4 regions of the Siphonobacter curvatus genome follow, and region 3 is predicted to be linked to each of the others. Evidence: riboswitches for the same ligand, from Rfam matches in the RefSeq annotation. Region 3 holds a riboswitch; each other region holds the start of a gene.
What was found. Region 3 has a riboswitch for cobalamin ahead of C5O19_RS20470 (cobyrinate a,c-diamide synthase). Riboswitches for the same ligand answer to the same signal wherever they lie in the genome.

Region 1 (6,123 bases), on a different contig from region 3:
CCGTTTAACCGGGCCAACCGGGACTCAGGGGCCGTGGTAGTAGGAGCAGGAAATCCGCCCCCCGGTACGCACGGACGTAACGCCGAGACAGGTAGTGGAGAAGTATACACCGACCGGGCTCGCTGCAATTTTTCCAACTTTGGTTCCATGATCGACGTGCAGGGCTGGGGTTGGGAAGTGACGACCACGGGTTACGGCGATTTACAGGGTGGACCTGAAAACGAGCATTATACGGATACGTTCAACGGGACGTCGAGTGCTTCACCGATTGTCGTCGGAACGCTGGCCTGTTTGCAGGGCATTCTTCGGGCCTACGGACGCATTCCGCTGACGCCCGCCCGGGCCCGGGAAGTACTCCGCACGACGGGTTCGGCCCAGCAGGCCGCAACCGGACGTCCCCTGACGCAGCGAATCGGCAATCGTCCCAACTTACGCCAGTTGATTCCGCTCGTCTTACAAACCAATACCTGGTCGGGCGTGCAGTTTACGGGCAGTTTGGGGGCCAATGCTACAGGCCGCTGGTATACGTTCAATTGGCCCGCTCACTGGCACGTCGTATGGACGGCCGTTCCCACGACGCCAGTACCCGGTGCTCCGCAGCTTAAAATCAAAACACAGGTAGAGCGGGCTTCGGATGGCTTCATTACCTATTGGCTCAATGTAACCAATCTCAGTAACCGGCCCCTGAATTTCGAAGGAAGGTTTACGGTACTGGGCTGGTAGTATCAACCTGCGGAAACCAATCGTACCGGAGAGCCCGGATACTTACTTTTCTTAACCTTTTTTCAAACCTTCACGATCATGAGAGTTGGTGTTCAATTTACGGGTACGGTAGCGGCCAATGCCTCCGCCCAGTGGTATACGTTTAACTGGCCGGCTAGCTGGCACGTCATCTGGCATGTGGTACCCACGTCACCACGGACCGGAGCTCCCCAGGTGGAATGGGAAACTCGCGTAGAACGGGCTAACGCCACGTACGTAACCTATTGGGTATTAATTAAAAATCTGACCAACGTACCCGTCAATATCGAGGCCCGGTACGCGGTTTTGAACTAGCATCGCCATGAAAATAACCATTGAAGTAGATCACAAAACCGATGCCACCCCAGCCTTCGTAACGTCGGATTCAATTCCCGGTTACGCCGGCGGAGAGCCCCAGGGAACAGATCCCGCGAGTAGTAATACCGGTACGACTATGGGAACGGCCTCGGGCGACCAGCCGGCCGGGGAACCTCCCGTGTGGCTATTGGAGGCCATTGAAAACGCTCCCAGCCCGTCAACTACGGTGGCGCCGATGGGGACCTCTGGCGGTACGGCCCGACTCGAGTAGCTCAGCATTTTTACGGTTCGTAAAATTTCGTCTAGAACCGTAGATTTGATCTATTGGGCAGGAATGGATTTCATCCGTTCCTGCCTTTGTCGTTTAATAAAACATATCCTGAGACTTGGCCTCTGGAAAGTTTTCCGGAGTAATTGGTTCTTGTATATTCCATTCGATTCCTCAGGAAATGTTATATAACTGATGAAAACTTACCATCCAGTTATGAACGAATCCTTAGCCGTTACTTCCCCAATACCAGCTCTAGTTTTTTTACCAGATTTTCGGGTTGTTCCCGCATGGAGTAATGACCGCCTTCGAAGGGGTAAATCTTCCAGTTTCTGGCCCTGGCCCGGCTTAGTCCCATGGCGTCCGTATGGCTATCACTTTTACCATTTTTCGTCATGACAATAAAAGCAGTTGGAATGTTTCCAACCCGTGGATTGCTAATTCTTAGCGGCTCCGTATAGGTTTTGATGGGCTGCGGTACGTCCATGGGCGGCGTGGGTTTGGTAGGACCGAACGGATAGGTCATCACGCTGTCTTTAATGTGCGGTACCATCAGGGCGTCCCAGATCGGACCACACACATCCTTGGCACTTTCCCCATCATTGGGTACCATTGCGTCCAGGTATACGAGTTGACGGATGCGGTCGGGTACCTGCTCCGCCACGCCCGCTATGACCATACCGCCGTAACTATGTCCGACGAGAATTACGTTGTGCAGGTCTTCAAACCGGATCACATTGACAATATCCGAGATGTACGTACTGAGGTTGACGTTGGCATTGGACAAATGCACGCGTTCACCCAAACCCGTAAGCGTTGGTCGGTAAACTTTATCCCCTTTGGCTGCTAGTAAGGCATCCACTTGGGCGTAATCCCATCCACCCGACCAGGCCCCGTGCACGAGCAGAAAGGTTCGTGGCGTACGCGATTGGGCCAGACTGACGGTGGATATTAGAAACGCGAGTAGGAAAAACAGATTTTTCATGAATGAGCTTGTTCGTTAGTATGAATGCGACAAAACTAGCTATATTCACTTTCGAAAAGATAGCTGTTACCTATGGGTAAGTAGTTACCTGAGAGTAAGTACGTATGAACCATTACCAAACATGAAAAGCACCGAACCCGCTTGCCAGTATGAATTGAAAGTAGCCAAAGATGCCATGGAAGTGATTCAGGGCAAATGGCGGATTCCCATTATCATCTCCCTGACGTATGGCAACAAACGCTTCGGTGAAATCCAGCGGGATATTCCGGAGATCTCGCCCAAAATGCTTTCGCAGGAACTAAAGGCACTGGAAGAAAATCAGCTCATTACCCGTACGCTGTACGACAGTATGCCCATCACGGTAGAATACGCCCTGACGCCTCTGGGCCTGTCGATGAAAGACCTGTTGGTCGAATTACGCAACTGGGGGAAGCATTTCAGAAAAGAGATAGTGGGAAAATAAGAAGCGTTACCTTCACTTCTATACTAAATCGTCTATACCAATCCTTGGAGTCAGGGGCGGGTTTAATAGCTGAAAACAGGAGCGACACTGAAATGGCTGCAAAGGCCTAAATTAGCCGCTCGGCGGGTAAAACGATAGAAGCCTTCCTATTGACTTTCCTCTTTCGCAGGGCCTGTCTAAACCGTAGTTAATCGGGCTAAACCTGAGTAAGGTTGAACAAAGACATGAGGTAATGTTATCTCTTCCTTCTTTAATCTATCATTTTTAGCCTACCTTCGCGGCCTCATTCAAGTTCTTTACTTCTTATTCCACGGAAAAAGGTTCTGTCGAAAGACAGATTAATAGGGAATCGTGTGTAAATCACGAGCTGTCGTGCAACTGTAAGTTCTACGCAGTTTGCGGTTGACCGTTTCCGTTTTCAATTACTCAAACATTGGCAACGGAAAACTGAAAACTGTAAACGGCATACGTTTCAGACAAATGAGCCACTGTATCATTCGGTATGGGAAGGCGTCTGAAATAGAACAAGTCAGGAGACCTGCCTTTTTCTTAGCTGGTCATGCTTTCACGGTTTAGAGCGTTATCAAGGGGAGCTTTGCTTTGTTGTATGGGCACAACTGTGCCGATACGCGTATGCCCGTGCGTAAGCTTTCCTGATTTCTTCTCTACCCCCGAACCATTATTAGCTAGAACGCAAGCGAAGAACTTTTAACCTTTTAGTTAAAAGTTATGCTCCCCATTTCTACTTCACGATTAAGTAGCAAAGTCCTTTTTACCACCTGGGTACTACTCTGCGGCATCCTCCTAAAGGCATTTTCGCAACACAAAAACGGCTCGCTGGAAGGGCGAATTGAAACGGAAATTCAGGAACCCCTACCCGGCATTTCCATTCGTCTGGAGCCCACGGGTCTGGGAGTAATCACCCAGGCCGACGGCAGTTTTAAGTTGCAGGCAATTCCGGCGGGAGCGTATACCCTCACGCTGAGCGGTATCGGGTACGAAGTGCGTCAGGTTCAGGTACAGGTCAAAGCCGGCCAAACCCTGCCCCTGCATTATCAGCTTAACCAGAAAACCCACGAGCTTTCGGTGGTGACGGTAACCAGTCAGCGAACCCGCTCGTTTTCGGCGATTAACAAAATCGATGTTCCGCTGCGGGATCTGCCTTTATCTACCAGCTCAGTCAGTTCAAAAACCATCGAGCAACGCGGCATTGATGATTTGGGGGATGCCATGAAAAATACCACGGGCGTTCGTTCCAACAACACCTACGGCGGTTTTCAGCACTTCACCATTCGCGGGTTCAGCAATTTCGTGGTACTGATTGATGGCGTTCGGGATGAGCGACATAACATTTCCACAAGTGCTCCCAACACGAATTTAGCCAACGTCGAACGCATCGAAGTACTGAAAGGCCCGGCTTCCGTTCTGTTTGGGCACTCGGCTTTGGGTGGTATCATCAACATCGTACGGAAACAGCCTACGGCCGATTTCAGGGCTAATTTTTCCGCGACTTACGGGAGTTTCAATACCCGTCGGATGCGGGCTGGTGCGGGTGGTTCGATCAACCCGAAGCTTCGGTACCGGATGGATTTCGGGGTGTCGAATACCGACGGTTTCCGGCAGGCGGGTATCTCTACTAACAATGCCTACGTGGCCTTGGAATATACACCCACCCGCAAGGACTACTTTTATTTGTCGGTGGGAGCCAATAAAGATGTGTACCGCACGGATTCGGGTATTCCCGTTTTGGCGGGCGGCGTGCTGGTTCCCGGCATGGATCTAACGACGCGTTACAACGACCCCGCTGATTTTTTAAAGCATACGCGAACGGATGTTCAGTTTCGCTACGTGCGGCAGCTTATGGCCAACCTGAAACTTTCCAATCAGCTCTCGTATTCGGACGATAACATCGATTATTTTTCAACGGAAGAACTGACGCTCAATACCCGGCGGGATTCCATTACCCGCTCGTTTCCCTACTACTTCAATCACCTCACCAAGCCGTTACAAAATCAGCTGGAGCTGACCTACGATCTCAACATCGCCAAGGTTTCGCAGAAGATTTTGCTGGGGTATTCGCTTAGCGTACTAGACCGTAAAACGTATAACGGTGCTATTTTTGGTGCCGGCAAAGGAGCAACCATTCCCGTACAAAACCCGATTGAAAACCAGGGATATATCGATTACTACGATACCTACTACCGGGCTACGGATGAAACGGTACACGGAATTTACTTACAGGATTTCATCCGGTTTTCCGAAAAAATCAAGGCATTAGTTGGGTTGCGTTACGATGTATTCAAAGGCGAATATTACACCGATCAGGTGGACAAAGACCGCCAGGTAACCAACTACGGAGCGAAATCAACCATAGCCCGGAATGCCCTGACCTATCGGCTGGGCCTAGTCTATCAGCCCATTGAACCTTTATCCATCTATGCCTCGTACTCAACGTATTTCAAACCCTCCCGCCGGGTAGCTCCAAACGGGGAGACGTTCGATCCCGAAACGGGTTATCAGGCTGAAGTGGGCTCCCGACTGGAGCTGTCATCAAAATTTGCCGCTTCGGCTTCGGTCTACTACATGCGAAAAGACAATCAGGTGGAAAGTTTGCCCGGTGGCGTTTTCAAACGCGTAGGTTCGGCGGAATCAAAAGGCTTTGAAGTGGAGGCTCAGGGCAATCCCTTCGCGGGCCTTGATTTGACGGTGGGTTATACTTTTACCAAAGCCCAGTACTTACCCTACGCCAGTGCAGAGGTAAACCCCGTGGCGGGTAAAACGGCGGTGCTGGCTCCGAAGCATCTGGTAAATACCTGGCTAAACTACACGGTTCAGCGAAAAACCTTGAAAGGGCTGAATGCTGGGGTGGGCTTCAACTATCAAAGCGAAGCCTTCGCCAACTCGGCGAATACGTACGTTTTGCCGTCCTATCGAACCGTCGATGTGGCCCTGGGGTATCAGCTGAACCGCGTGGGCATTCGGGCGAATGTGAATAACCTGTTTAACGAACGCTATTTCACCAACGTGATCTTAACCCGGCAGTTTTATCCCGGAGCCACCCGTAATTACCTGCTGACGCTTAGTTACCAACTTTAACCTTTCAGCCGCGGACTTTTGGAGTCTGCGGCTTTGTATATCTTTCGTGAAAACAGTCACCAAAGCCATTCGGCTCGTTCATCGCTACCTGGGATTTGCCTTGAGTCTACTGTTTCTGGTCTGGTTTCTGTCGGGACTGATGATGATGTACGTGTCGTATCCGACGCTCAAATCACACCAGAAGCTGCAACAAACGCCTCCGATTGATTTGACAACCTGCCTGTTAACGCCGGCAGAAGCGATTACTAGAGC
Region 2 (6,123 bases), on a different contig from region 3:
AATCAGCAGACTCGTCCGGCGACTTTCCAAAGCCACCTGATTTTCCAGCAATAAGCCCTGAGCCTCTCCCTTGGACAGACGTCCCAGCGTCACTACTTCACCGAGTTTCTGCTTGGCAAAGGCCATCCAGTTTTTGATTTCCGGCGTCAGGACGGCTTCGTTTTTCTCTAGATCCAGGTCATACGGTACGTGCAGTAGCGAGCAGGACGGAGCAATCCAGACACGGTCTTTGCCCAGTACGTCCACCGCTCGCTGAATGAACGTCAACGATTGCGTGAAGTCATTTTTCCAGACGTTTCGTCCGTCCACGACGCCCAGCGAAAGGATTCGTTGCGAAGTGACAAAACTGGTATCGGCCAGGATGACTTCCAGTTGTTCGTTGCCGCGTACCAAATCCACGTGCAAAGCCGCTACGGGCAATTGCAGGGTCAGGGCCAGGTTGGGCTGTATGCTTTCAAAATACGTGGCAACCAGCAAGGATAGCTGAGGTACCGCCCGGGCTAGGTACTCGTAGGCCTGCTGAAAAGCGATTTGCTCATTCTCGGATAAGTCCAGCGTCAGGCAGGGTTCGTCGATCTGTACCCAGGTCGTACCTCGGGTAGCCAGTTCGCGTAGTACGTCGGCGTACACGGGCAACAAGCGTTCGAGCAGATCAATGCGATGGAAACCCGCTTCTTTTTCTTTGCCCAGTAACAGAAACGATACGGGGCCAAGCAAGACGGGCTTCGTCAGAATACCCATTTGCTTGGCATCTTCAAAGTCGTGAATGACTTTATCGGAATACCGCTTAAACTGCTGATTTTTCAGAAACTCCGGTACGATGAAGTGGTAATTGGTATCAAACCATTTCGTCATTTCCATGGCTCTGATGTCCAGCCCATTCTGCTGAATACCCCGGGCCATGGCGAAGTAGATTTCCAGTTCGCGATTACTCTTACCGTCAATCAGCGACTGGTAACGCTCGGGTACCGCCCCTACCATCAGGGCCGTATCCAATACCTGATCGTAATACGAAAAGTCGTTGGAAGGAATCCACTGGATACCGGCTTCCTGTTGCGTTTGCCAGTTTTGCCGACGGACCTGCCGTCCGGCCCAGAGGAGTTCATCTTTGGAGATTTTTCCGGCCCAGAATTGTTCGCTGGCCCATTTTAGTTCGCGTTTGCTGCCCACACGGGGGTAGCCCAGGTTGTGCGTAACCATGTTGTTTGTGTTAAAAAAGGGTTTAAAAAAACGCCTCTGAAACACCCAACCCGCCAAAAAAGGTGAATTGTTACGAATGCGTAGGCATACGATCTCCGGCTCACGTTCCTCGCTGAACGTCAGAAGAAGAATACACGTTTTCGACCCCGCTCTGAGCATCAGAACCGGGCGAAGAAACGCCTACAACATTTGTAAAATCAATGCGTGCATCAGGCCTTAGTCGTGAAGGCATGACCATTGAGAAGGTTGGCAAGTCTCCTGGCTTGTACCATGCTGGCCCCCCTTCTCATTCCTCACGGAACAATGGGAAATTTGGGCAGCACGTGTTTCGCTGCGGCGAAACGGGTACTTACAGTAGCACGTCTGCTCGTGATTTACACACGATTCCTTTTTCATTCCTTGGCGAGCGAAGACCTCCCCACGAAACCAACCATCCGATTGACGGGCATTACAAAGAACGCCGCAAATATAGAGCATAGTTTTTTTAAATATGGAAGCAGAATCTTTTTTAGAAAAGACGTTACTCCACCTACTCATTGCTGCAGCGTATATCTTTTTAGCAAAATTTTAAGAGGTTTCGCTTAAAAACTCGTCAGGTTTAGGGAAGTTTGGCCGAATTTCTAAATTTGTTCCGTTCTTGACTAACGCTTCAGAACTTTGTTACCGCGTGGTCTTACCATTACTCATTTAAACTTCTGATTCTATCTGATGAAGACGCTGAACCAGTACAATTTCGCCGGAAAAAAGGCACTTGTCCGCGTAGATTTCAATGTCCCTTTGAATGACCGCTATGAAATTACTGACGATACCCGCATCAAAGCTACCATCCCCACGATTCAGAAAATTCTGAACGACGGTGGTTCGGTAATCCTGATGTCGCACCTGGGTCGTCCGAAAGACGGTCCTACCGAAAAATATTCGCTCAAACACCTGGTTAATGCCCTGTCGCTGATTTTCAACCGTCCGGTAAAATTTGCCGATGACGCCATTGGTCAGCAGGCTGTAGATCAGGCCGCTAACTTGCAGCCCGGTGAAATCCTGCTGCTGGAAAACCTCCGTTTCTACAAAGAAGAAGAAAAAGGAGACGTGGCTTTCGCCGAGAAACTGTCTCGCCTGGGTGATGTTTGGGTAAACGATGCTTTTGGTACAGCTCACCGGGCACACGCTTCAACGGCGGTAATCGGTCAGTTCTTTACTGATAAAGTAAGCGGTTACGTCATGCAAGCCGAACTTGACAACGCTCAACGGATTCTGGATAATGTAGAGCGTCCGTACACGGCGATCATGGGTGGAGCGAAAATCTCCGATAAAATTCTGGTGATCGAACGCCTGCTGGATAAAGTGGATACGCTGATTCTGGGTGGCGGTATGACCTACACCTTCACGAAAGCCTTGGGTGGACAAATCGGAAACTCCATCCACGAAGACGACAAAATGGAGCTGGCTCTGGAGCTGATCGAAAAAGCGAAAGAAAAAGGAGTCAATCTACTGATGCCGCTAGATACGGTGATTGCCGATAAGTTTTCCAACGACGCCACCAAAACGACGGTTCCTTCGGGTCAGATTCCCGAGGGCTGGGAAGGGCTGGACATTGGACACCAGTCGATCGTAGTATTCAAAGAAGCCATCCTGAATTCGAAAACGATTCTCTGGAATGGTCCGATGGGTGTATTCGAATTCCCGAATTTTGCTGTAGGCACCAACGCCATTGCGGAGTACGTAGTGACGGCAACTGAAGAAAACGGAGCCTTCTCACTCATCGGTGGTGGTGATTCCGCCTCTGCGGTAAACAATGCCGGTTACGGTGACCGCGTAAGCTACGTATCGACGGGCGGTGGAGCTCTGCTCGAATACATGGAAGGCAAAACGCTTCCCGGGGTAGCGGCTCTGGATTAATTTCCTGACGAAATACCCAAACGATAAAGAGCCGATCCTGTAGGATCGGCTCTTTATCGTTTATTCTTTCCTTACTCCGCCAGTTTAAACTTTTTGGCAAGAGCAAATACTTCTTTGAACGATTTCGTAGTCAGCTGAGCGTCTTCGAGGGCATTGTGAAATTCGGCGTCTTCCCGTTCCAGTCCAAAATAACCCGCAATGGCTTTCAGACTCAGTGACTTAGGTACGGGCTTGCCATTGGCTTTCAGTACTTCAAAGGTGAAATAGCCGAGCGTATGCAGATCCAGCAGTTTGTTGGAATACGGCCACTTGATTTTCTCTTCCCGGTAGGCGTACCGCAGGAAATTAATATCGTTGATGACGGATTGTCCGCTAATGATAACATCCCGCAGGTATTGGGAATTATCCAGCGTCTGGGTACGGCCCCGCAGTCGACCGAGCTTTTCCAGTATCCACTCTTCAAATTGTGGGATGACGTCGTAAATCATGGGAGCGTCGTCCAGATCGCTCAGACTCAGACCGTGAATTTTAGCTGAATATTCCGAGAAAGCTTCTTCGTTTTCCGGATAGACATTCGACAGATACGTTCCCAGTTCATTCCAGTCATCATCGCACAAAACGGCTCCAATTTGTATGATTTCATTCCAGCCGGGTTCACCTCCGGTCATTTCCAGGTCTAAAACAAGATAAGGCATCGGTTCAAGTTGAGTAGAATTCAAAGATAAGGCAACAGCCCTATTATTCACCGGTTTTCGATTCAGGAATCCAGAAAGCAGTCATTCTGGAAATTTTGTTCAAATGATTGCGTAGATTATTAGAATAGTACAAAAATATTCAAAACTCTTCAGGCAGTTTGTGCGTTAATTTTATAGAAGCCATTAAAGTACGACCGTTTGGTCACAGCCCGAAAAGTACCATGATCTATAAAACACTTATTAACCCCAAGAAACGAATCATTGAGCTTGAAAAAACAATTTTAGAAGAAATCGAGCTCAAAAAAACCACTTTTTTGTATGCGTTCCGGATTTTGTTCGGAGCAGCCATTGCCTGGATGTTACTCGATTTGCTTCACATCGAGAAAAAAGAATGGGCACTTATTTCGGTAGCCATCGTCTCCGAGCCTGATTTTGGTGATCTACGTCGCAATACGATTTCCAGGATTATTAATACTATTAGCGGCTGTTTAATTGGTATTGTTTTTATCGTCCTGACGGGTGTTAATATCTTCTCCCTCTTTCTAGCCATTGCGGTAGCCATCTTCATGGGTACACTCATCAAACGGTATCCTTCTAGCTGGAAACTGGCTCCCTCTACCGTAATTGCTGTCATGACGCCAGCGATTTTTCAGCAAGCTTCCTGGCAGGATGCCCTTGAAATTGCCCTCCTCCGTACCTCAGAAGTAACCTTGGGTTGTATCGTCGCCTTTCTGGTCGGCTGGTTTTTCTCCGTGGTAAAGCGGAAGTTTAATTTCTAGGTTTCGGTTCCAGGGGTTGAAACCCCTGGTGACAACAGGGGGCCACCCCTACGTAGTTTTGCTGAGACGCTGAAATGTTTCGGTGCGTCAAACTTTTGAAACGTCAAACGATCCCAACAAGACCTTGGTAGTGGGCAAACTCCGTCCGGCCCCTCTATTCTATTTTCTTCCATTCATTCTTTTTTCCAGGAATTACACGAAACTTGTGGTCGCAGTAAAAATGCCGATCTAAATAGGGTATTACCGCCCTTGATCTGGTCTTTTCTTACAAAAACCAACAACAAGGATGAGTGTATTTAGTCTTGCCGGAAAAACGGCAGCCATTACCGGCGGTGGCAGTGGTATTGGCCGGGCCATTAGTGTCGAATTTGCCAGTCAGGGTGCTCATGTACATATTCTGGATCTGAGTGCGGAAGGGGCTCAGGCGACGGCTCAGGAAATTGAGTCAGCGGGCGGTCAGGTGACCGTACACGCCGTAAATGTAACGAATCAGGCCGAAGTACTGGCCGTTTTCGAGGCTATTGGCTCACTGGACATTCTGGTCAACAATGCAGGTATTGCCCACGTCGGTAATCTGGAAAAAACGACCGAAGCGGACCTTGACCGTATCTACAATGTTAATGTTAAGGGAGCGTATAACAGCCTCTTTGCCGCCGTGCCAAAAATGAAGTCTAAAGGCGGTGGAGTTATTCTGAACCTGGCGTCCATTGCGGCTCTGGTAGGTATTCCGGACCGTTTTGCCTACAGTATGAGCAAGGGAGCTATTCACGCCATGACCTTATCCGTAGCGAAAGATTACCTGAAGGATAATATTCGTTGCAACAGCATCTCCCCCGCCCGCGTGCATACACCCTTCGTGGATGGCTTCATCTCGAAAAATTATCCGGGCCAAGAAGAAGAAATGTTCCAGAAACTCTCAGCTACGCAGCCTATCGGTCGGATGGCGAAACCCGAAGAAATTGCTCAGTTGGCTTTGTACCTTTGCTCGGATGCCGCCTCGTTCATTACGGGTGTCGATTACCCGATTGACGGCGGTTTTACTACCTTGAATAACTAGTCTATCTTTTATTAACTCCTCTATTCGCTCATGAAAAAATTACTGACGCTATTAAGCCTGAGTACGCTTTTGTTTGCCTTCCGGGCTGATAAACCCAAGAAAATCATCTTCTTCGGTGACTCCATTACTCAGGCAGGCGTAAGCCCTACCGGATACATCACCAAACTGGCCGGTATGCTCGATAAAAGCAAATATGAACTGGTCGGTAAAGGTATTGGTGGTAACAAAGTGTACGATTTATACCTGCGGATGGATGAGGACGTACTGGCTCAGAAACCCGATGCTGTAGTCATCTGGGTGGGCGTGAACGACGTCTGGCATAAAGCTAGCTCGGGTACGGGTACGGATCCCGACAAGTTTGAGAAGTTTTATCAGGCGATCATCAATAAACTCAAGGCCCAGAACATCAAAGTAGCCCTGACGACCCCCGCCTCCATTGGCGAACGCCCAGATAATACCAACCAGCAGGACGGTGACCTGAACCGTTATAGCCAAA
Region 3 (6,123 bases):
GCACCTGCTGAGCGATACTCGGACTTTCATCCTCAATAAAGTAATGCCGAATGCCCAGTCGTTTGGCTTCTTTAATAACGCCGGGAATATCGATCTGTCCTGTTCCTAACGCTACGTCGTTTTCCAGCGGGGTTGATCCCGTAAAGTCTCCTTTTACTCCTTTCTTAAGGTCTTTCAGGTGAATTAGCTCAAACCGTTTGCCGTATTTTTTGAGCAAAGCCACGGGGTCGGCCCCGCCGTGTTGGGCCCATAGAACATCCAGCTCAAAGGAAACATCCGACGGATTGGTGTTTTTGACGAGGTAATCAAACAACGTTCCCTGTTCGTAAGGGCTAAACTCGTAGCCGTGGTTGTGGTAACAGAAAGTTAAACCCGCAGCTTTCAGTACTTTGCCCGCTTTGTTAAAATCTTCGACGGCTTTTTTCGCATGATCGATGTTGAATGCTCCCTGATGCGGAATCCAGGCGACCATAACGTACCGGGAGCCCAGGGCTTTTGCCTGTTTGATAACACTCTGAGGGTCACTCACCAGCTCCTCGTACGAAGCTCCTGTGGCGGGTATGGTAAGCTTCCGCTTTTGGAGCATCTGCTTGTACGCTTCGGGAGTCAGGCCTTTCGGCGTATTTCCCTCGATTTCCGTAATACCCAGCGAGGCAATCAGATCCAGCGTTTTCTCTACGTCTTTCGCAAACTCATTGCGATAGGTATACGCCTGAACGCCAATGGGAAAAGTATATAAAGGTTTGTTACTTTGGGCAAAGGTGACTTCCAGCCCTAGCAGAGCCATCAGAAGTGTGCGGACAAAGAATACTTTCATAGAAAGGTTTAGATAAGATTTGTATTCAAAGATACACTCCTTGTTGATCGAGTGGTTTTCGTTCTAGCAGGAAAGTTCGTTGCTGGTTTGTCTGCTTCGGGAGTAATCCTTTTGTATCTAGGAACTGTCGCAAAGCTTTGCCTTGTAGAACGCATTGACAAGCGTCACAGACGCTCGTCAAACCACAATTAAAAAGGCTTCCTACCCCCTCAATAGCCCCTTATACACAAAAGGACTGCTTTAGAAGCAGTCCTTTCAAAAGTGAAGTATCGCAGTAATTACTGAATACTAATCAACCGGGGAGCTTTCTGTTTTACCTCTTCCCGTTTCGGAATCGTCAGATGCAGCAGTCCATTTTCGTAACGGGCCTGGATGCCTTCTTCATTGACCACATCTTTCGGCAGTACAAAGGTCCGCTCGAAAGACTGGTAGCTAAACTCCCGACGGGAGTAGTGTTCTTCTTTTTTGTCTTCCGTTACCGATTGCTTTTGAGAGGAAATCTTCAGCGTATTTCCGTCAAGCTGGATGTGAAAATCCTCTTTTCTCATGCCCGGAGAAGCCATTTCGACTTCAAACGCATCGGCCGTTTCGCGAATATTCACCGCCGGAACGGTCGTACCCGTCGATGAAAAATGCGATTGATTCCAATTGAAAAGGTCGCGACCTAGGAAATCATCAAAAAAGCTGGGGAAGCTGGGAAACAGCTCATCCTTTTTTCTCATGAGTGACATAGTTACCTCCTTTTTAAAAGTTGATCAAACGAATTCGATGAAGACGTTTCTTCATCACTTCCGCTCTTTTAAACGGGCGTGCCAAAATTGTTTTTCTTACCTATTGTCAGCGAAAACTGTCAAATTTTCATTAGGTAATCTTTCCTTTTGACAGTTAAATGAAAGATTACGGAGTCGCTAATCTTACTAGTATCTCAACCATTGGGGACGAATCCCAGGGTTTATACTACTGAAACGCACGCAAAGCAACGTATCTTCGTCCCCGAAAAGGTTCTGCTTAACCGCGGATGAATAGGGAATCGTGCAGACCGCCGATGCGGTTTAAATCACGAGCTGTCGTGCAACTGTATGTTTTAGATGCGTTTTGAGTTGTGAGTTTGGTGTTTTGAGTACCTGCCCTTCCACCACACTAAACTCAAAACTCTACACACTTTCCAACGATCATGCCACTGTACCTCGCGTATGGGAAGGCGTTGGAAAGGAAACGAGCCAGGAGACCTGCCTTTTTGTATCGGTTACACGCTTTCACGGACTAAGGCGGAAATCAGAAGTAGGTTTGCCGGAGGGGTGTACACGTCTCCGATTCTTCTTTTTTGTCTTTTTCAGGAAGGCCAGCTTATTCTTTCATGGCCAGTCATTTTCTCATTGCGGCTCCGCATAGTGGTTCGGGCAAGACGACGCTTACGCTGGGTCTGTTGCGGGCTTTGCGACACCGGGGGGTAACGGTTCAGCCCTTCAAGTGCGGGCCCGACTACATTGATATTCAGCACCATCGCACGGCCGCCGGACGAGCCAGTATCAACCTGGATTTGTTTATGGCCTCCCCCGAACACCTGCAGACGCTGTATCAAACGTACCGTTCCGGGGTAGATGTGGCCGTTACCGAAGGCGTGATGGGCCTGTTCGACGGAGCCGACCGGATGCAGGCCAGTACGGCCTCGCTGGCCGAATGCCTGGGTATACCCATCATCCTGGTGGTACACGCCAAGGCAATGGCGTACTCGGCAGCACCACTCCTGTACGGCTTCAGGCATTTTTACGCGGGCATACAAATCGCCGGCGTCCTTTTCAATGGGGTACAGACGACCTCGCATTTTCGTTTTCTGGAAGAAGCCTGTCAGGATGTAGGGTTGCCCTGTCTGGGCTATTTCCCTACCCATCCCGATTTTACCATTCCTTCCCGGCACCTCGGATTACGCACGTCTTCGGAGATCGACTACGAGCGAATCATCGAAGCCATCGCCCGGAAGATTCCGCAGACCATTGACCTGGATCGACTATTGGCCCTTACTAAAACCGATGAAGAAGCTTCCCTAGCTCAAGCCTTGTCCCATCGTACGGCCTGTAAGGTGACTATCGCCCGGGATGAGGCGTTTTCATTTCAGTATCACCAAAACCTAGCGGTGCTGGAAGCCCTGGCGGAAGTACAGTACGTAAGTCCACTCCGGGACACCGAGCTGCCCGAAACAGATCTCTTGTACCTACCCGGTGGCTACCCTGAATTGCACGCTCAGGCCCTGAGTGCCAATACGACATTTCGGGAAAGCGTGCGAGCGTATTGCCAGAACGGCGGATACGCCTACGCGGAGTGCGGCGGGTTGATGTACCTGGGCCAGCAGTTAACCGATGTGGATGGTCACAGCTATCCGATGGCCGGGGTGTTTCCCTTTTCAACGAGTCTGCAACACGCGAAGCTGACCCTGGGTTATCGACAAATTCACTTTCAAAATACCTTACTGAAAGGTCACGAGTTTCATTATTCTACCTTACAGGAAGCGGAAGAACTATCCTCCCTGGCTCCGGTCCGTAATGCCCGGGGTGTGGAAGTCGGGACTAAAATCTACCGCATACAAAATACCCTGGCTTCGTACGTACACTTATACTGGGGCGATGGCCCACCGTGGCTGACGGATCTGCTACGTACGCTTGCTACTTCCCTTTACACGCATCCACATGGCTGAAATCAAACGGCAACGGGTCATGCGACCCGATGGAAAAGCCATTAATCTGGTCCAGCGGCGGGGACATTTGTCCTACTGCTATAATGCCTGCTGCTGCGGGCGAACCGACCGCGGGTACGCCCCGGTGCTGGTTGACGTCTACAAAAACGAATGGCTCCGCCGAAAAATGCGGAATCAGGTTCACCTGACCAAAGGCGGCTGCCTGGGGCCCTGCACGCTGGCGAACGTGGCAACCCTGCTTTTCGACGGGCATTCGGTCTGGTTTCATTCGGTCAATAGCGAATGGCACATCAAAGCCATTTTCGATTACATCGACCGCATGCTGGCCGCCGACTGCTTCCTGAGTCCACCCGCCGAACTGGCCGAATTTGTCTTTCAGTACTATACCTGGAAAGGCTCGGAAACGGCCACCCTACGCGGGGAAACGCCCTCGCCCACCGATGGAATTGTGTTTCTGACGCACGCCGATACGGATTTGCTGACTCTCAGCCGGATCAGTCTACCCGACGATTTTCCCAAAGTACTGGGACTGAGCCTGCTGGCGATCAAGACCGAAGCCCACATGGCTCAGTTGCTGGAACGGGAGATTGGAGCGGCTCAGGTAATTATTTTGCGGATTCACGGACGGCCCAGTAGCGTACCTGGTTTTCATGAACTGGTGAAGCGGGCCCAGCAGAATCAACAACATTTGATTGTCATCAGCGGTACGGGCGAACTCAACCCGGAATTTGCGGCGGTTTCTACGGTATCTCCGGCCATTCAGCAGGATGCCTTATCCTACGTGCAGGCGGGCGGAGCGGGGAATTTTACGTCGCTGCTGTACTACCTTTCCGATCACTTGTTGCTGACGGGGTACGGAGCCGACCTGCCCCAGACGCTGCCCGAGCACGGCCTTTACCATCCCGACTTACCCGAAAATGCGGAGCTGAGCGACTGGCAAAAGCACTACGATCCCCAACAGCCGACGGTCGGGATTACCCTTTACCGTTCGCACTGGATCAGTGGGAATACGGCGTTCGTGGATGCTCTGATTCGTTCGCTGGAAGATCGCCAGATCAATGCCCTGGCAGTGTATACTTCTTCCTTGAAAGCGATCCATCCCGAAACGGGCCGCCCGCAGGCCTTTCAGTTTTTCGACCGCACGACGGGCGTAGCCATTGATACACTGATCAATACGGTTTCCTACGCCATGACGGATGCCGATCAGCAAGGTTCGTCCGGGGCTTTACGTAAGCTCAACGTACCGATTTTGCAAGCCATCACGAGTGGGATGAGTCGTGTGCCCTGGGAGTTGTCGAGTCGTGGCCTGACACCCCTCGATACTGCCATGAACGTTGCCATTCCCGAATTTGACGGGCGTATCATCACCGTTCCCATTTCTTTCAAGGAAAAAAACGGCGATACCACGGCGTATGAGCCTGTCCCCGACCGCATCGAGCGGGTAACCGGAATCGCTCAGCGACTGGCCCGCCTTCGTCATACGCCGAACGCTCAGAAACGGGTCGCTTTCATTTTTACCAATTCCAACGCCAAAGCTTCCCAGATTGGGAATGCCGTCGGACTCGATGCTCCAGCTTCCCTGCTGGCGATGTTACAGGCCATGCAGGATGAAGGATATACCCTGGAAAATCTGCCGACCACGGGTACGGAACTGATTCACCAGCTCATTGACCGCTGTTCGTACGATGAAACCTACCTGACGCCCGAGCAACTCGCACAAGCAGTGGGACGCGTATCTACTTCGCAATACACGCAGTGGTTGAAAGAGTTACCCGAACCGCTCCAGCAGAAAATGCTCAAGCAATGGGGCCCGCCACCGGGCGAAACCTACGTACACGAAGGAAAGATTTCATTAGCTGGTATCGAGCTGGGAAATGCCATCGTGCTGCTTCAGCCACCCCGGGGGTATGGCATGGACCCCGATGCCATTTATCACCAGCCGGACCTGGCTCCGACACACCATTATTACGCCGTTTACCGCTGGCTCCGGGATGTCTGGAAAGCCGATGCTCTGGTGCACGTGGGTAAGCACGGTACGTTGGAATGGCTGCCGGGTAAAGGGATGGGCTTGTCGGAAAACTGTTTTCCCGACGCGATTCTGGGTGATTTACCCCTGTTTTATCCCTTCATTATCAACGATCCCGGCGAAGGTTCGCAAGCCAAACGCCGGGGGCACGCCGTTGTTGTTGACCACCTGACGCCGCCCATGACTACCGCCGACCAGTACGGCGAACTGGCTCAACTCACGCAACTCGTGGATGAATATTATCAGGTAGAAATGCTGGATCCGTCCAAACTCCCCCTACTCCAGCGGCAGATCTGGGAGCTGATTCAGCGGACGAATCTGGATACGGATTTGTCGGCCCTGCTGAGTCGCGACCATGGCGATCACAAACATGACTGGGACGATGAACTGACGCCCGAAGGCGTACCTGTAACGCTGACGGAGATGGCAGGTAAGGACATTGCCCACTTGATTGAAGACATTGACGGCTACCTCTGCGAACTGGGAGCCGCTCAGATTCGCAATGGCTTGCACACCTTGGGGCAAGTACCCGAAGGCGACGCTCTGGTCGATTTATTACAGGCCATGACTCGCCTGCCCAATCAGGAT
Region 4 (6,123 bases), on a different contig from region 3:
CATCGCACAACTCCCGCGTGCGTAACAACCGCCACTCGCTGATGAGGTACGTTTCGCAGTTCATTCAGAAACGCATTTACCCGCGTATACAGTTGCCGTAAACTCTCTCCACCCGGCGGGGCTACGTCAACGAAATCATCCATCCAGGGATCGAGTTCCGTTCGGGGAATGTCGTTCCAGGCTTTTCGTTCCCAGGTTCCAAAATGTACTTCTTTCAGTCGATTATCCGTTCGTACCTGCCGAGCGAGTAGCTGCCCGGCCAATTGCGTACAACGCTGTAAGGGACTACTGAATACCACATCAAAGATTTCCGGACACTGATCTACGATTCGCTGCGACTCAGTGGCAAACGTTTCGGCCAGATCGATCTCACTGTGCCCATAACAAAGGCCCTGGGCCTCTTTGACGGCGGTATGACGAATTATAAACACTTCCATCCCGCGTACAGACTAAGGTAGAAAATCACTTCACTCACCTGCTGAATGGCACCCAGGCAATCCCCCGTATACCCGCCGATCCATCGCTTGAAATACTGGGCTAGTACAACTTTACTTCCAAAGGCCACCACGGCCGCCAGCCCCAGCCAGTAACTGGGCAAGGTCAGCAGAGACACCAGACCAAAGAAGAACCCTACTAACCAGGCTGGCGTCTTTAATCGGGCGGAAGCCATCGGTTTCACTTTACTGGTGTCGATATCCCGAACGTAGGCGTGCGTATCAATCATGGTGGAGGCGATAAAGCGACTTACGATTTGTCCACTCAGAATACCACTCCAGAAGAGATGAGGGGAAACTCCCGCTATTTCCAGTAAAATCAGAAACTTCAAACTCAGTAGCAGACCCAAGCCGACTACTCCATACGTTCCGACCCGACTGTCTTTCATGATCGTCAGGATTTGCTCCTTCGTCCAGCCACCGCCAAAGCCATCGCATACGTCCGCGAAACCGTCTTCGTGGAAGGCTCCCGTCGTTAGAATTCCAGCAATCATACTCAGCAAAATACTGATCGTTTTGGGGAAAATCAATTCACTACTGAAATAGACCGCCAGCATCATTCCCCCCACGATGGCTCCAATCAGTGGGAAGTATTTGCGGGAGGCGTTGAGTTGTTCAGCCCCGTAGCCCACCCAGCCTGGAATGGGAATACGGGTGTAAAAACCCACCGCGGTTAGGAATAATCGTAATTCAGTCATCGAGCGAAGAAACACCGGCTTCGGCGAAAGTAGACATTTGATTGAGAAAGGCTACGGCATTTTTCAGCAGTGGATACGCCAGAGCACAACCAGTACCTTCGCCCAACCGTAGATTCATCCGTAACAAAGGTTCCGCTTGCAGAAAATCCAGTAATAAGCCATGCCCCTGTTCGGCGGAATGGTGGCAGAAGATTACGTTCTCCAACACCTCCGGTTGCATTCGGCTGGCTACGAGCAAAGCAGCCGTCGAGATAAAACCATCCACCAGCAACACCATGTGTAACGAACGGGCCGTTAGCATTGCTCCCACCATCTGGGCGATTTCGAAGCCCCCGTAGGTTTGCAGGATTTTATAGGGATCGGTAAGTAAACCGTGCCGAGTCAGAGCTTGCTGTAATACGCTTTGTTTACGGGATAGCTGATCCGTTGTGAGCCCAGTACCTTTGCCCACACACTGATCCAGCGGGATGCCCGTACAAACGCTCATGAGCATACTGGCCGAGGAAGTATTGCCAATGCCCATTTCCCCAAACCCTACGACATTGCAGCCCGTTTGCTGTAAACCCTGTACCAGTTCCGCTCCTTTGGCCAGACAGAATTCCAGTTGCTCAACCGTCAGGGCGGAGTCGTGTAAGAAACTGGCTGTTCCGTAGCCCGCTTTAGCAGCGATTAAAGAAGAATGCTCCGGAAAATCAGCGTTCACGCCCGCATCCACGACGCGTAAATCCAGACCGTTCTCCCGGCAAAAAACGTTAATGGCCGCTCCACCCCCTAAAAAATTAAGGACCATCTGATAGGTCACCTCCGCCGGGTAGGCACTCACGCCTTCCGCCGCAATCCCGTGGTCAGCGGCAAATACCAGTAGGGTCGGATGTTTCAGCTGAGGACTTTCCGTTTGCTGGATCAGGCCGATCCGTAAGGCCAGCGTTTCGAGCTGACCTAAGGCTCCCAGCGGTTTGGTTTTTAAATCAATCTTTCGACGAATCGTTTCTTCTAAAGTCATAGGGGGTATTCTGTTTTAAGGTTTGAATGGTTTGATACGTGTTTGACGTCTGCTTGAACTAGACCAATTCGCCAAAGCCTCCACCCAAACGCATGCTGTTAAGCTGTACTAAAAACCCCAACGGGTTCAAGTTGATTAGCCCGGGATGCAACCCCGGGCCAGGCCCTTCAGCTTCCTTAATTCTCATATTAAAACTGGAATCGCACGCCAGCCGTGAAGTTTCGGCCTCGGGTATTGTATCCGTAGCTATCAAAATACTGCTCATTCAACAGATTACGGACATCGCCGTAGACGCGAAGGAAAGTATTAATCTGGTATTCGGCGTAAACGTCCAGAGTGGTATAGGGTTTCAGCTCGACGAGCTCCGTTTGAAAAGTTTCGCCGTTGTAGAATCGATCCGAACGTTTACCCAGGGAGCGTACCGTAGCGGAAGCAAATACTTTTGGTGTAATCTGGTAGCCGAGCGTGGCATTGACCAGCATCTTTGGGCGACGGAATAGATTATTAAATGTCGTATCGCGTCCATTCAATGGCTGGGTGACCTGCCCGGTCACGTAAGTCGCATTCGCCGTCAGCGACCAGCCGTTTGACAGGTAAGAGCCTTCAAGTTCGAACCCATGATCTTTTTGCTGGTTGTAATTCACGTACCGACCATACGGAGGCTGGTTGAGCGACTGGAAATCGATCACTTGTTTAATCAGGCGGTCAAAATACAGCACCCGCACATTGGACTTTTTGTCTTTGCTAAACCATTGTACCCCCAGCTCCAGCGAACGACTGGTTTCCGGTTTCAGGCTTTTGTTACCATAGGGCGAGTATAACTGATACAGCGTAGGCGTCCGGAAGCCACTGGAGAGGTTCACAAAGGCTTTGTATCGATCCTTGAACAGATACGAAGGGTTGACTGAATACGTAACATTGCTTCCGTATAAAGAATGATGATTATACCGGCCTCCCAATTCCAGAGCCAGGTTGGTTCGACTACGTAACAAAGCCGTTATGTAGGCACTAATCAATTGCGTATGAGCCGTATCTTTTTGAATGGGTGGGCCGTATGGATTAGCCTGATAGGTATTTTGTGAACGAAGATCGGCTCCCGTGATGAGATCAAACCAGGGTCGTATATTCCAGGAATGGTAGAGTTCGGCGAAATGAGTATTCCCCTCAAAACTCGACTGATCCAGCTCGGATTTCCGGTCAAAGGTCGTAAACGCATAATTGGCCGTCAGCTTTCCGAGTTTGTGCGTATACTCAAAACCCGTACCGGCCATTTTCATGGTATTGGTATAGTCATAGTTCGTACTATCGGTAAAAGCTCCGGCATCTAGCTCGTTTCGATACCAGGAATACATACCACGTACTTTCCAGAGCAACTTCGACCCCAGTTGAATCCCACCGTTGAACAGGGCATTGTCCTGCCAGAACCCATCTTTGTCGAAGTTTTGATTGCCTTTCGCATCGTGTGCCGCCGAAAACCCATCGGAGCGTAACCGCGTGTACTGGGCGTTGAAATATCCGGCTTTGGAAGAACTGTTCAGGCCCACCGTACTCCGAAACGTACCATAACTTCCCGCCTGTACCGTCGCCGAAGCTCCTAACGGACGGTCGCCTTCTTTTCGGGTGAAAATATTGATGACCCCCGCCACGGCATCGGAACCGTACAGGGTAGACTGGGCTCCTTTGAGAATTTCGATCCGTTCGATTTCGCCCACGGAGAGTAAGTTTAGATCGAAGGTGTTATTGATGCCGGAGGGGTCGTAAATGGGTACGCCGTCGAGCAGAATCAAGGTATTGCCCTGACCAGCTCCGCGTGCGTATACATCCTGGTTGGTACCGAGAGGTCCCTGGGTCCCAACCACCATAAAGCCGGCCTGACGCGAAAGCAATTCACCGACGGACTGCGTAGCATATTTTTGGAGGACTGAATCCGGTAACACGGTGACGACTTTTCCGGTCTGGGAAAGTTTCTGATCGGTACGGTTGGCCGTCACAGTGACGGGTTCCAGTTGGGTTTCCTGAGCCCAAACGGCCGTTGTAGCCAACAAAAAGAGAAGGGTACTTTTGGTAAAAACGCTCATCGTTTTCTGAATAAAAGAGATGATGAGCAATCCGGTTACGCGAGGCGAAAGGCATAAACGATACGGACGGGCGTCTGAGCCACCCACCAATAGTCTACCTTTCCTAAACGACTTTTCACCCGAAAGCTCGAAATGGATTTCGTTTCAGGCAGGTCTTCTGGCTCGTTTCACCCCAGACGCCTTCCCATACCGAAACGGGTACAGTGGCGAATTGTCTGGAAATTGGATTGTTTTGGGTTTTGTGTTCAGCGTTTTGAGTTACTATTCATTAGAACCCCAAACGCTAAACTCAACACTCGAAACGATCCCGAAACTTACAGCTACGGGGATAGCCCCGGATTTGCACCGGTGTTCCCTTTTAATCCGGTACCGGGATGTACCGAAACCTAAAACGTCCGCAAAAGTAGGGAAAATAAAAATGCTGACCCGGTATTTCTCCGAATCAGCATTGGGGAATGGGTTTGAGGTGCGATGGGGTTTGAGTAAAGTTTCAAGTGTGAAAAGGTTTGATAGTGGTTTCAGATGAGAGAGGAGCTTGTAAGTACATTCAGATGAACCTATGCTATGAATGTTACTAACCTATTTTGCTCAACCTTGCATTCTACTTAAACTTCAAACTTTACTCTAACTTCAAATCCTATCAAACCACCTTTAAACCTCAAATCTTATTCATAACTCAAGCCATACTGCTTCAGTACCTCTTCGGGTACACCTTCCCAATTGTTGGGGGTGTTTCCTACGTAGCCGAGGTCGTCAAAGCCCATGCGGGTAGTGTAGAAACCGGTAAGCGTCATGTCCCGCATTTTGTTGAAAAAGGCCACTCCCTGTGAGTACTGTGGCTTTGCCTGCTCAGGGTAGGCAATGTCATCGACAATTTCGATTTGCTGGGGCTTCGTCAGTTCTACGAACTTCTTGTTAAAGCGTTTGCGGCTTTCGCTGTCGAGCCAGGCCAGCCCACCCCGCAGGGGCGTCTGGTGTACGGGCTGATCTTTCGCCATAAACTCGATGAACGCGGGTACGCCCGCCTGCGAGGCACTCCCCGACTTCTGATCGGCGGGAAGAATGATGTCGCAGAGGACCGTAATCGTTTTCAGTTCGTGCGGCGTAAAGAACTTTTCCGCCTGAAGTTTAGCATCCCGAATGGCTTCGGATTTCTGCCGTCCGCCGGGAATCTGTAGCGGTTTCTCGGGCGGTGCCGCCACCAGGTCCGTCGAAGGAACCGTAGCCATGCCCAACGACCCGAGTGCAATGGATTTAAGTGTATCGCGACGTTTCATGTGTTTCAGTTTTCAGTTGCCTGTTTTCGGTTTTCAGTGATTAATACTTCTATTCCGTCCAGTCCTGATAATCCAACGCTAGTTCCTGTAATTGATGTTTGTCAGTAGAGCCTTTGTATTTACTTCCCCTGATTTCCGTTTTTGACAGATAGGTAATAAATCCAGCGATCATTTTACCAAGCTCATCGGCATCTGCGTACACTTTTTCAAAGATTTCTGTCGAAATGTACTGACGATCTAATGCTCGGTATAACTGAGATTTGACTTCCGTTAACGAACCTTTGGAGATTCCCAGAAACTGGATAAACTCACCTTTGCTTGCTCGTCCAAAACCCTCAGCAATATTGTCCATGACCAAATCTGCCGAACGCCTGATCTGTCTTCGATGGTCAAAGTCCATGCCAAAGGGACCCGTCCCCATTAATTCAAAAATCAATACGGAAAATACCCTAGCTTTTTGCCAGATTTTTAAATCCTCAAATCGCTGAACGGTAGCCATAATTGAAAACTGTAAACAGAAAACTCTTTATAAATTCTTCTGTTTCACCTGATCAATGATGTAGTCACTCGTTC

Region 1: linked by a shared signal. The riboswitch ahead of C5O19_RS16955 (TonB-dependent receptor) and the one ahead of C5O19_RS20470 (cobyrinate a,c-diamide synthase) in region 3 are both predicted to bind cobalamin.
Region 2: linked by a shared signal. The riboswitch ahead of metE (5-methyltetrahydropteroyltriglutamate--homocysteine S-methyltransferase) and the one ahead of C5O19_RS20470 (cobyrinate a,c-diamide synthase) in region 3 are both predicted to bind cobalamin.
Region 4: linked by a shared signal. The riboswitch ahead of C5O19_RS12825 (TonB-dependent receptor plug domain-containing protein) and the one ahead of C5O19_RS20470 (cobyrinate a,c-diamide synthase) in region 3 are both predicted to bind cobalamin.

Annotation. Positions count from the first base shown of each region.
Region 1 covers NZ_PTRA01000002.1:441,514-447,636, reverse strand. Annotated here, with positions in the region: gene C5O19_RS16980 (S8 family peptidase) at 1-723, shown strand, start outside; gene C5O19_RS16975 (hypothetical protein) at 802-1,056, shown strand; gene C5O19_RS16970 (hypothetical protein) at 1,064-1,330, shown strand; gene C5O19_RS16965 (alpha/beta fold hydrolase) at 1,563-2,312, opposite strand; gene C5O19_RS16960 (winged helix-turn-helix transcriptional regulator) at 2,434-2,775, shown strand; cobalamin riboswitch at 3,077-3,335, shown strand; gene C5O19_RS16955 (TonB-dependent receptor) at 3,505-5,871, shown strand; gene C5O19_RS16950 (PepSY domain-containing protein) at 5,918-6,123, shown strand, end outside.
Region 2 covers NZ_PTRA01000001.1:1,584,657-1,590,779, reverse strand. Annotated here, with positions in the region: gene metE (5-methyltetrahydropteroyltriglutamate--homocysteine S-methyltransferase) at 1-1,200, opposite strand, end outside; cobalamin riboswitch at 1,432-1,646, opposite strand; gene C5O19_RS06435 (phosphoglycerate kinase) at 1,909-3,096, shown strand; gene C5O19_RS06430 (3'-5' exonuclease) at 3,168-3,791, opposite strand; gene C5O19_RS06425 (FUSC family protein) at 4,013-4,570, shown strand; gene C5O19_RS06420 (SDR family NAD(P)-dependent oxidoreductase) at 4,857-5,627, shown strand; gene C5O19_RS06415 (SGNH/GDSL hydrolase family protein) at 5,658-6,123, shown strand, end outside.
Region 3 covers NZ_PTRA01000005.1:78,979-85,101, reverse strand. Annotated here, with positions in the region: gene C5O19_RS20480 (sugar phosphate isomerase/epimerase family protein) at 1-817, opposite strand, end outside; gene C5O19_RS20475 (Hsp20/alpha crystallin family protein) at 1,096-1,539, opposite strand; cobalamin riboswitch at 1,800-2,068, shown strand; gene C5O19_RS20470 (cobyrinate a,c-diamide synthase) at 2,175-3,509, shown strand; gene cobN (cobaltochelatase subunit CobN) at 3,502-6,123, shown strand, end outside.
Region 4 covers NZ_PTRA01000001.1:3,081,971-3,088,093, forward strand. Annotated here, with positions in the region: gene cobC (alpha-ribazole phosphatase) at 1-437, opposite strand, end outside; gene C5O19_RS12815 (adenosylcobinamide-GDP ribazoletransferase) at 422-1,192, opposite strand; gene cobT (nicotinate-nucleotide--dimethylbenzimidazole phosphoribosyltransferase) at 1,185-2,195, opposite strand; gene C5O19_RS12825 (TonB-dependent receptor plug domain-containing protein) at 2,384-4,360, opposite strand; cobalamin riboswitch at 4,404-4,678, opposite strand; gene C5O19_RS12830 (gluconate 2-dehydrogenase subunit 3 family protein) at 4,939-5,550, opposite strand; gene C5O19_RS12835 (four helix bundle protein) at 5,600-6,049, opposite strand; gene C5O19_RS12840 (GMC oxidoreductase) at 6,077-6,123, opposite strand, start outside.